3 regions of the Pseudomonas sp. M20 genome follow, and region 1 is predicted to be linked to each of the others. Evidence: predicted binding sites of a transcription regulator. Region 1 holds the regulator's gene; each other region holds the start of a gene.
The links. Region 1 encodes FliA, which starts transcription of late flagellar genes. Its sites were predicted from a motif close to CTAAAGTTTNNNNNNNNNNNGCCGNTAA; they were not measured.
Positions count from the first base shown of each region.

Region 2: ACI514_RS29840 (methyl-accepting chemotaxis protein) is a predicted target of FliA. The motif match lies at 1,357-1,384, and genes of this name have one in related genera.
Region 3: flgM (flagellar biosynthesis anti-sigma factor FlgM) is a predicted target of FliA. The motif match lies at 1,080-1,107, and genes of this name have one in related genera.

Region 1 covers NZ_CP173611.1:3,904,772-3,907,030, reverse strand. The annotation lists gene fleN (flagellar synthesis regulator FleN) at 1-652, shown strand, start outside; gene fliA (RNA polymerase sigma factor FliA) at 649-1,389, shown strand; gene ACI514_RS17295 (chemotaxis response regulator CheY) at 1,556-1,927, shown strand; gene ACI514_RS17290 (protein phosphatase CheZ) at 1,946-2,259, shown strand, end outside.
Region 2 covers NZ_CP173611.1:6,679,748-6,682,006, forward strand. The annotation lists gene clpB (ATP-dependent chaperone ClpB) at 1-578, shown strand, start outside; tRNA gene ACI514_RS29820 (tRNA-Asn) at 876-951, shown strand; tRNA gene ACI514_RS29825 (tRNA-Pro) at 961-1,037, shown strand; tRNA gene ACI514_RS29830 (tRNA-Lys) at 1,043-1,118, shown strand; tRNA gene ACI514_RS29835 (tRNA-Pro) at 1,216-1,292, shown strand; gene ACI514_RS29840 (methyl-accepting chemotaxis protein) at 1,457-2,259, shown strand, end outside.
Region 3 covers NZ_CP173611.1:667,820-670,078, forward strand. The annotation lists gene ACI514_RS02945 (flagellar brake protein) at 1-113, opposite strand, end outside; gene ACI514_RS02950 (flagella synthesis protein FlgN) at 202-669, opposite strand; gene flgM (flagellar biosynthesis anti-sigma factor FlgM) at 718-1,044, opposite strand; gene flgA (flagellar basal body P-ring formation chaperone FlgA) at 1,193-1,954, opposite strand; gene ACI514_RS02965 (chemotaxis protein CheV) at 2,037-2,259, shown strand, end outside.

The DNA of each region.
Region 1 (2,259 bases):
ACGCACACTGGCCGACGTGATCGAAGGCCGTTGCGAATTGCGCGACGTGCTGTTGCAAGGCCCCGGTGGCATCCGCATCGTCCCGGCCGCGTCCGGCACGCAGAGCATGGTCCACCTGAGCCCGGCGCAACATGCCGGCCTGATTCAGGCGTTCAGCGACATCGGCGACAATCTCGACGTACTGGTGATCGACACCGCTGCGGGTATTGGTGACTCGGTAGTCAGTTTCGTACGCGCCGCGCAAGAAGTGTTGCTGGTGGTCTGCGACGAGCCAACCTCGATCACTGACGCCTACGCACTGATCAAACTGCTTAACCGCGATTACGGCATGAACCGCTTCCGCGTGCTGGCCAATATGGCGCAGAGCCCGCAGGAAGGGCGCAACCTGTTCGCCAAGTTGACCAAGGTCACGGATCGGTTCCTTGACGTGGCCCTACAATACGTCGGCGCCGTGCCTTACGACGAAAGCGTGCGTAAAGCGGTGCAGAAGCAGCGTGCCGTTTACGAAGCCTTCCCGCGCTCCAAGTGCGCGCTGGCATTCAAGGCCATTGCACAGAAGGTCGACACCTGGCCGCTGCCCGCCAACCCGCGTGGCCATCTCGAGTTTTTCGTCGAGCGCCTCGTGCAGCAAACGGCAGGGCCCGTGCTATGACAGCAAGCGGTATGAACTACTACAAGAAGTCGGCACGCGACGCTCAGTACGAGCTGATCGAGCGTTACGCGCCGCTGGTCAAACGCATTGCCTACCACTTGCTGGCACGGTTGCCGGCGAGTGTGCAGGTCGAAGACCTGATCCAGGCCGGGATGATCGGCCTGCTCGAAGTCTCGACCAAATATGACGCCAGCAAAGGCGCCAGTTTCGAAACGTACGCGGGCATTCGAATCCGCGGCGCGATGCTCGACGAAGTGCGCAAAGGGGACTGGGCACCACGCTCGGTTCACCGCAATACCCGTATGGTCAGCGACGCAATTCGCTCAATTGAAGCTAAAACCGGCCGTGACGCTAAAGATCACGAGGTTGCAGCCGAACTCCAATTGAGTCTCGACGATTACTACGGGATTTTGAATGACACCTTGGGCAGTCGCCTGTTCAGTTTCGACGATCTGTTGCAGGACGGCGAACACGAAGGGCTGCACGAGGATGGCGCGAGTGCTCATCTTGAGCCGTCACGCGATCTGGAAGATGAACGTTTCCAGGCAGCGTTGGCGGACGCGATTGCCAATTTGCCGGAGCGTGAGCGACTGGTGTTGGCGCTGTACTACGACGAAGAGCTGAACCTCAAGGAGATCGGTGAAGTCCTTGGCGTCAGTGAATCGCGGGTCAGCCAGTTACACAGCCAGTGCGCGGCCCGTTTGCGGGGGCGTTTGGGGGAGTGGCGAGCGCGCTGAAGGCAGTGTGGGGACACTGCGAACGAGGCTGGTGCGGTGATGAACGGCACCGGTCTTGCTCTGTTGTGCTCCAGACAGTCTTCAAGTGCTGCGCCGATTGATTGAAGTGGCGCGTCCAGGTGCTGGGCGCGTTTAAGACTGCTTGGAGGTCGAATTGAACAAAGACATGAAAATCCTCATCGTTGATGACTTCTCAACGATGCGGCGGATCATCAAGAACCTGCTGCGTGATCTTGGGTTCACCAACACCGTCGAGGCTGACGATGGCGTGACTGCCATTCCAGTGCTCAACAGCGGCAGCATCGACTTTCTGGTAACGGACTGGAACATGCCGGGCATGACCGGTATCGACCTGCTGCGCCACGTGCGTGCCGATGAAAAACTCAAGCACCTGCCAGTGCTGATGGTGACTGCAGAAGCCAAGCGCGAGCAGATCATCGAAGCCGCTCAGGCCGGTGTAAACGGCTACGTAGTCAAACCTTTCACGGCTCAGGCGTTGAAAGACAAAATCGAGAAGATTTTCGAACGCATCGGCTGATGAACGCGCGGGGGAGCTATGGAGCATAACGAATCTTCACAGGGCGATTTCGAGTCGACCCTGAAAAAACACGCGGTCGAACTGGTCGAAAGCCTTGAAAAAGGCAGGTTCGGCGACGCTGTGCAACTGATCCATGAGCTCAATCAGACCCGTGACCGTGGCCTGTACCAGGAAGTCGGCAAGCTCACACGTGAATTGCACAGTGCGATCGTCAACTTCCAGATCGACCCGAACATGCCGCAGGCCGAGGAAGTGTCGCAAATCACCGACGCCACCGAACGCCTGGGTTATGTGGTCAAGCTGACGGAAGCCGCGGCCAACCGCACCATGGA
Region 2 (2,259 bases), 2.8 Mb from region 1:
CCGAGGCTGTGCGTCGCAAGCCGTACTCGGTGATCCTGCTGGACGAAGTCGAGAAGGCACACCCGGATGTGTTCAACATCTTGCTGCAAGTGCTTGAGGATGGCCGCTTGACCGACAGTCATGGCCGCACGGTGGACTTCCGCAATACTGTGATCGTCATGACTTCGAACCTGGGGTCGGTACAGATCCAGGAACTGGTCGGTGATCGTGAGGCGCAGCGCGCAGCGGTGATGGATGCGCTGACGTCGCACTTCCGTCCGGAGTTCATCAACCGGGTCGACGAAGTGGTGATCTTCGAGCCTTTGGCGCGGGATCAGATCGCGGGCATTACCGAGATCCAGTTGGGCCGTCTGCGCACTCGCCTGGCCGAGCGTGAGCTGAAGCTGGAACTCAGCCCGGAGGCGATGGACAAGTTGATTGCTGTCGGTTACGACCCGGTGTATGGCGCTCGTCCTTTGAAGCGGGCGATTCAGCGCTGGATCGAAAACCCGCTGGCGCAGTTGATTCTTTCGGGTCACTTCATGCCAGGCGACACGGCGAGCGGGGCTGTCGAGAACGACGAAATCGTTTTCAATTGAGTCCAAGCGCCAATGAAAATTGGCAGGCCCTACATCGTAGGGCCTTTTTTTTCGTTAGGCTGTTGAACTCAAAGGAAAAGGCTTGTAAAGTGCGCCCCGCAGTCAGTCGCCAAGACGGTCTCAGCTCACTGAGTTGAAATCTGAAATAAGTTGCAAATCATTAACTTGAAAGCAATTTAGGGGGTTGACAGAGGTGTTCTAGGTTGTAGAATAGCGCGCCTCAGACACACGAACGCAGCGATGCGAACGAGTGACTAGATGCAACAAGTTTCACCGTTGTAAATTGAAATATGTAGTTCCGTGATAGCTCAGTCGGTAGAGCAAATGACTGTTAATCATTGGGTCCCAGGTTCGAGTCCTGGTCACGGAGCCAATTTCAAGCCGGGGTATAGCGCAGTCCGGTAGCGCGCCTGCTTTGGGAGCAGGATGTCAGGAGTTCGAATCCCCTTACCCCGACCATTTTTGGGTCGTTAGCTCAGTTGGTAGAGCAGTTGGCTTTTAACCAATTGGTCGTAGGTTCGAATCCCACACGACCCACCATTTTTGAAACCAGTTAACGCTGGGATCGAATCTTAAGATCAGAGGCCAAAAGCGCTGATCGAAGAAGGCGATCTTTGAAAGGTCGCCTTTTTTTTACCGGGGTATAGCGCAGTCCGGTAGCGCGCCTGCTTTGGGAGCAGGATGTCAGGAGTTCGAATCCCCTTACCCCGACCATATTAAAAATCCTCGTATCGAAAGATACGGGGATTTTTTTTGTCCGACAAAAACGCATTTCCCCTTCAAGTCATCATACAACCTGCCGATAGCCCGCTAACACGAGGGGACTGCCATGGCTTCGCCCCTTGAATCTGGCCAATACAAGAATAAGGGCGTTCGTCATGTTGCTTCGTCAGTTGAATATTGCTCCCCGGGCGGCCCTGGGGTTCGCCCTGATCGCGGTGTTGGTGGCCTTGCTCGGCGTTTTTGCCCTCGGGCAGATGTCGAGTATTCGCGACAGTGAAGTCGCGGTGGAAAACCAGTGGCTGCCAAGTATTCGTGGCGGCGACGAGATTCGCGAGATCATGCTGCGTATCCGCACCATCTCGCTGCGCATGGCGCTGGATCAGGACACCAACAATATCGCCACCTACCGCAGCCAGATGGACACCCGCGACAAGGAGCTGAGCGAGAAAATCGCCGCTTACGACAAACTGGTCAACACCCCGGAAGGCCAGCAGCTATACGACCAGTTCAAGAAAACCTTCGCTGCCTATCGCAGTGGCATCGCTCAATCCTTCGCCCTTGCTGAGCAAGGCAAGCGTGATGAGCTGACCAAATTGTTGCTGGTCGACATGAAGACAGTGGTCGATGGCTCCGGCAAGCAACTCAACGATCTGGCAGACCTGTTCGCCAAACAGGTCGCCGCCGAAAGCCAGAAGTCCGCTGCGCACTACGAAAACTCGCGCACGATTGTCAGCTTGTTCATTGCCTTGGCCGCGCTGGCCACCGTGGCACTAGCGATGATGCTCACGCGCAGTATCGTTCGTCCGCTGAGCAGTGCAGTGAGTGCAGCAGAAAGTGTCGCGCAGGGTGATCTGACCCGACCGATCGAAACCCATGGCAACGATGAAGTCAGTCGCTTGCTCAAAGCCTTGGCAACCATGCAACAGAACCTGCGTGAGACGCTGCAAGGCATCAGCGG
Region 3 (2,259 bases), 3.2 Mb from region 1:
ATCAGCGGATCGTGGCTTTCTTGCAGCTGGCGCAGGTTGCTGGAGATTTCCAGTGGCGTGGTGAGCACCTTAGGGGGCTGCGGAGCATCATCCGCGCTGAGGGCGTTGGACACGGTTTATCAATCTCCAGACAAAATATGACGACTAGCCAGCATTTTGCCAGCATGTTCCGCGGGTTGATAGAGCTGGCGCATCAACGGCTCATGCCTGGCTGAGCGGACGCGGTACGGCGGGTTTGGCAAATGTACCGCTGGCGTTATAAAGCGCTGGCGCTTCACCACCGGTAAGGATCTTCAGTTGATTGGCCGTGGCGGCCTGCTGGATCTGGATCGACTGGCCGTTCTTGACGTTGGCGGCCTGGCATTGAGCGATCAGATCGGTCAATGCATCGCCTTGCGTCAACAACTGGTCGCCAATGCTCGACTTGCCAGCCAGCTGCTCCAGACCGCTGCGGTCTGTCGACAAGTTGAGGCTGGCGAGGATTTCGCTGCGTTTGCGGCCATGCTGTTCAAGCAAAATGATCAATGCCTGTTTATGCGCCAGAATTTCTTCCAGCAGGGGCATGTCGCGACCGTGCAACGCGAGAGATTCGGTTTGCAGCAACTCCAGCAATTGTTGAGCTGGAGCAAAGTCGTCGTTGATCAGTTGCAATAAATTAGTGTCGTGCATGGCTGGCCTTGGGTGTTAAGCGTCCAAAAGCCTCGCGCCGGCAAAGGCCTAGCGCTGGGCTTCGAAGTTGAGCAGTTTGCTGGCTACACGGTTGCTGTCGACTTTATAGCTGCCATCGGCAATCGCGGCTTTCAACTCGGCCACACGGGCTTTGTCGACAGCAGGCTGATCGCGCAGCTTGTCAGTGACCTTCTGCAACTGTTGAGCCTCATTGCTGAGGTGTACCGATTCCCCGCTTTTTGCGGTACTGGCCGGTTCGGCCTGGGTATTCAGCGGCGCGGAGGTGCCGGTTTCGGCGGTTTCCTTGGCGTTGCTGGTACGTGTACTGCCCGTAAGTGACGAGGAGCTGTTCAAACGGCTGAAATCGATGACCATGATAAAAACCTCTGGGAATTTGGACGCTTGCCATGTTTTCGGCCATCCCCTGGAAAACTTTAGGCACATTTACAATGAGCCTTGCATGCGCCGGCGCGTGTCCTGCTGCGGCACAGTTTAGGGAACAGCCGGGGGCAGCGCCAGTTTTCTACATCGCGACTTCCACTTGGCCGGGCGCGGTGACTTGCGCCTTGATGACCCGTTGCGAGTTGAGGTTTTTCACGCGTATCTGTTCTTTCAAACCGCCATTGGCCAGCGCTTCACCTGGCATGCGCACGGCGAGCGTGCCGCTGCGCGCAGTGATGACCACTTGATCGCCCTTGCGAATGACTTCGGCCTGTTCCAGATGAACCAGGGTAATGACCTGATCGGCTACCGTTGGTCGGGTTAATTTCTGCCCGATCGCTTCGTCTACCGAGGTCAGAAAGCCTTGGTTGATCGTACTCACGTCGCGCTCACGCAGGGTCACGTCCTGCGGTTCGATAATCCCTGCACGTTTCAGCGGTCGGGTGGTGGTCACAATCTCGCGAAACAGGCGGACTTGAGCGGGCACGAACACGGTCCAGGGCGAGGCGCCTTCACAGCGCACCTTCACGGTAACCCGGCCCAACGGACGTGCCGGGCTCTCCAAAGTCGCTGTCAATTCCTTGTCGCACATAGGCATGCGCATACGGGGGTCGAGCTGGTTAACTTCGATTTCGTAGCGGCCTTCCGTTTGACTGGTAGCCAGATAGTCTTCTACGGTGAACTCAAGAAAGCCCTGAGTGACGCCGATAAGCATGTCAGGCAAGGTAACCGCATCAGCAATGGCAGGGTTGCCAGCGAAAAAGCAGCAGACGGCTGACATCGCGCAAAGGCTTTTGCGAGCGCGGGAGGTCAGGTGTCGGAAAAATGTCGTTTGAGCGTTCATACGAGTTAAAAAGCAAGCGCCGTGCCGTTTAGCAATGAATGTGCGTCGCAACAACACTTGGCGTTGGTGTAGGAGTCTGGGCATGGCTGGTGTAATGGATTCGGTGAACCAGCGCACGCAACTGGTAGGGCAGAATCGCCTGGAGCTGTTGTTGTTCCGTCTTGACGGTCAGCAGCTTTATGGAATCAACGTGTTCAAGGTGCGGGAAGTGTTGCAGTGCCCGTCGCTGACGTTGATGCCCAAGTCCAGTCCTGTCGTGTGCGGGGTGGCAAATATCCGGGGGGCGACCATTCCGATCCTTGATC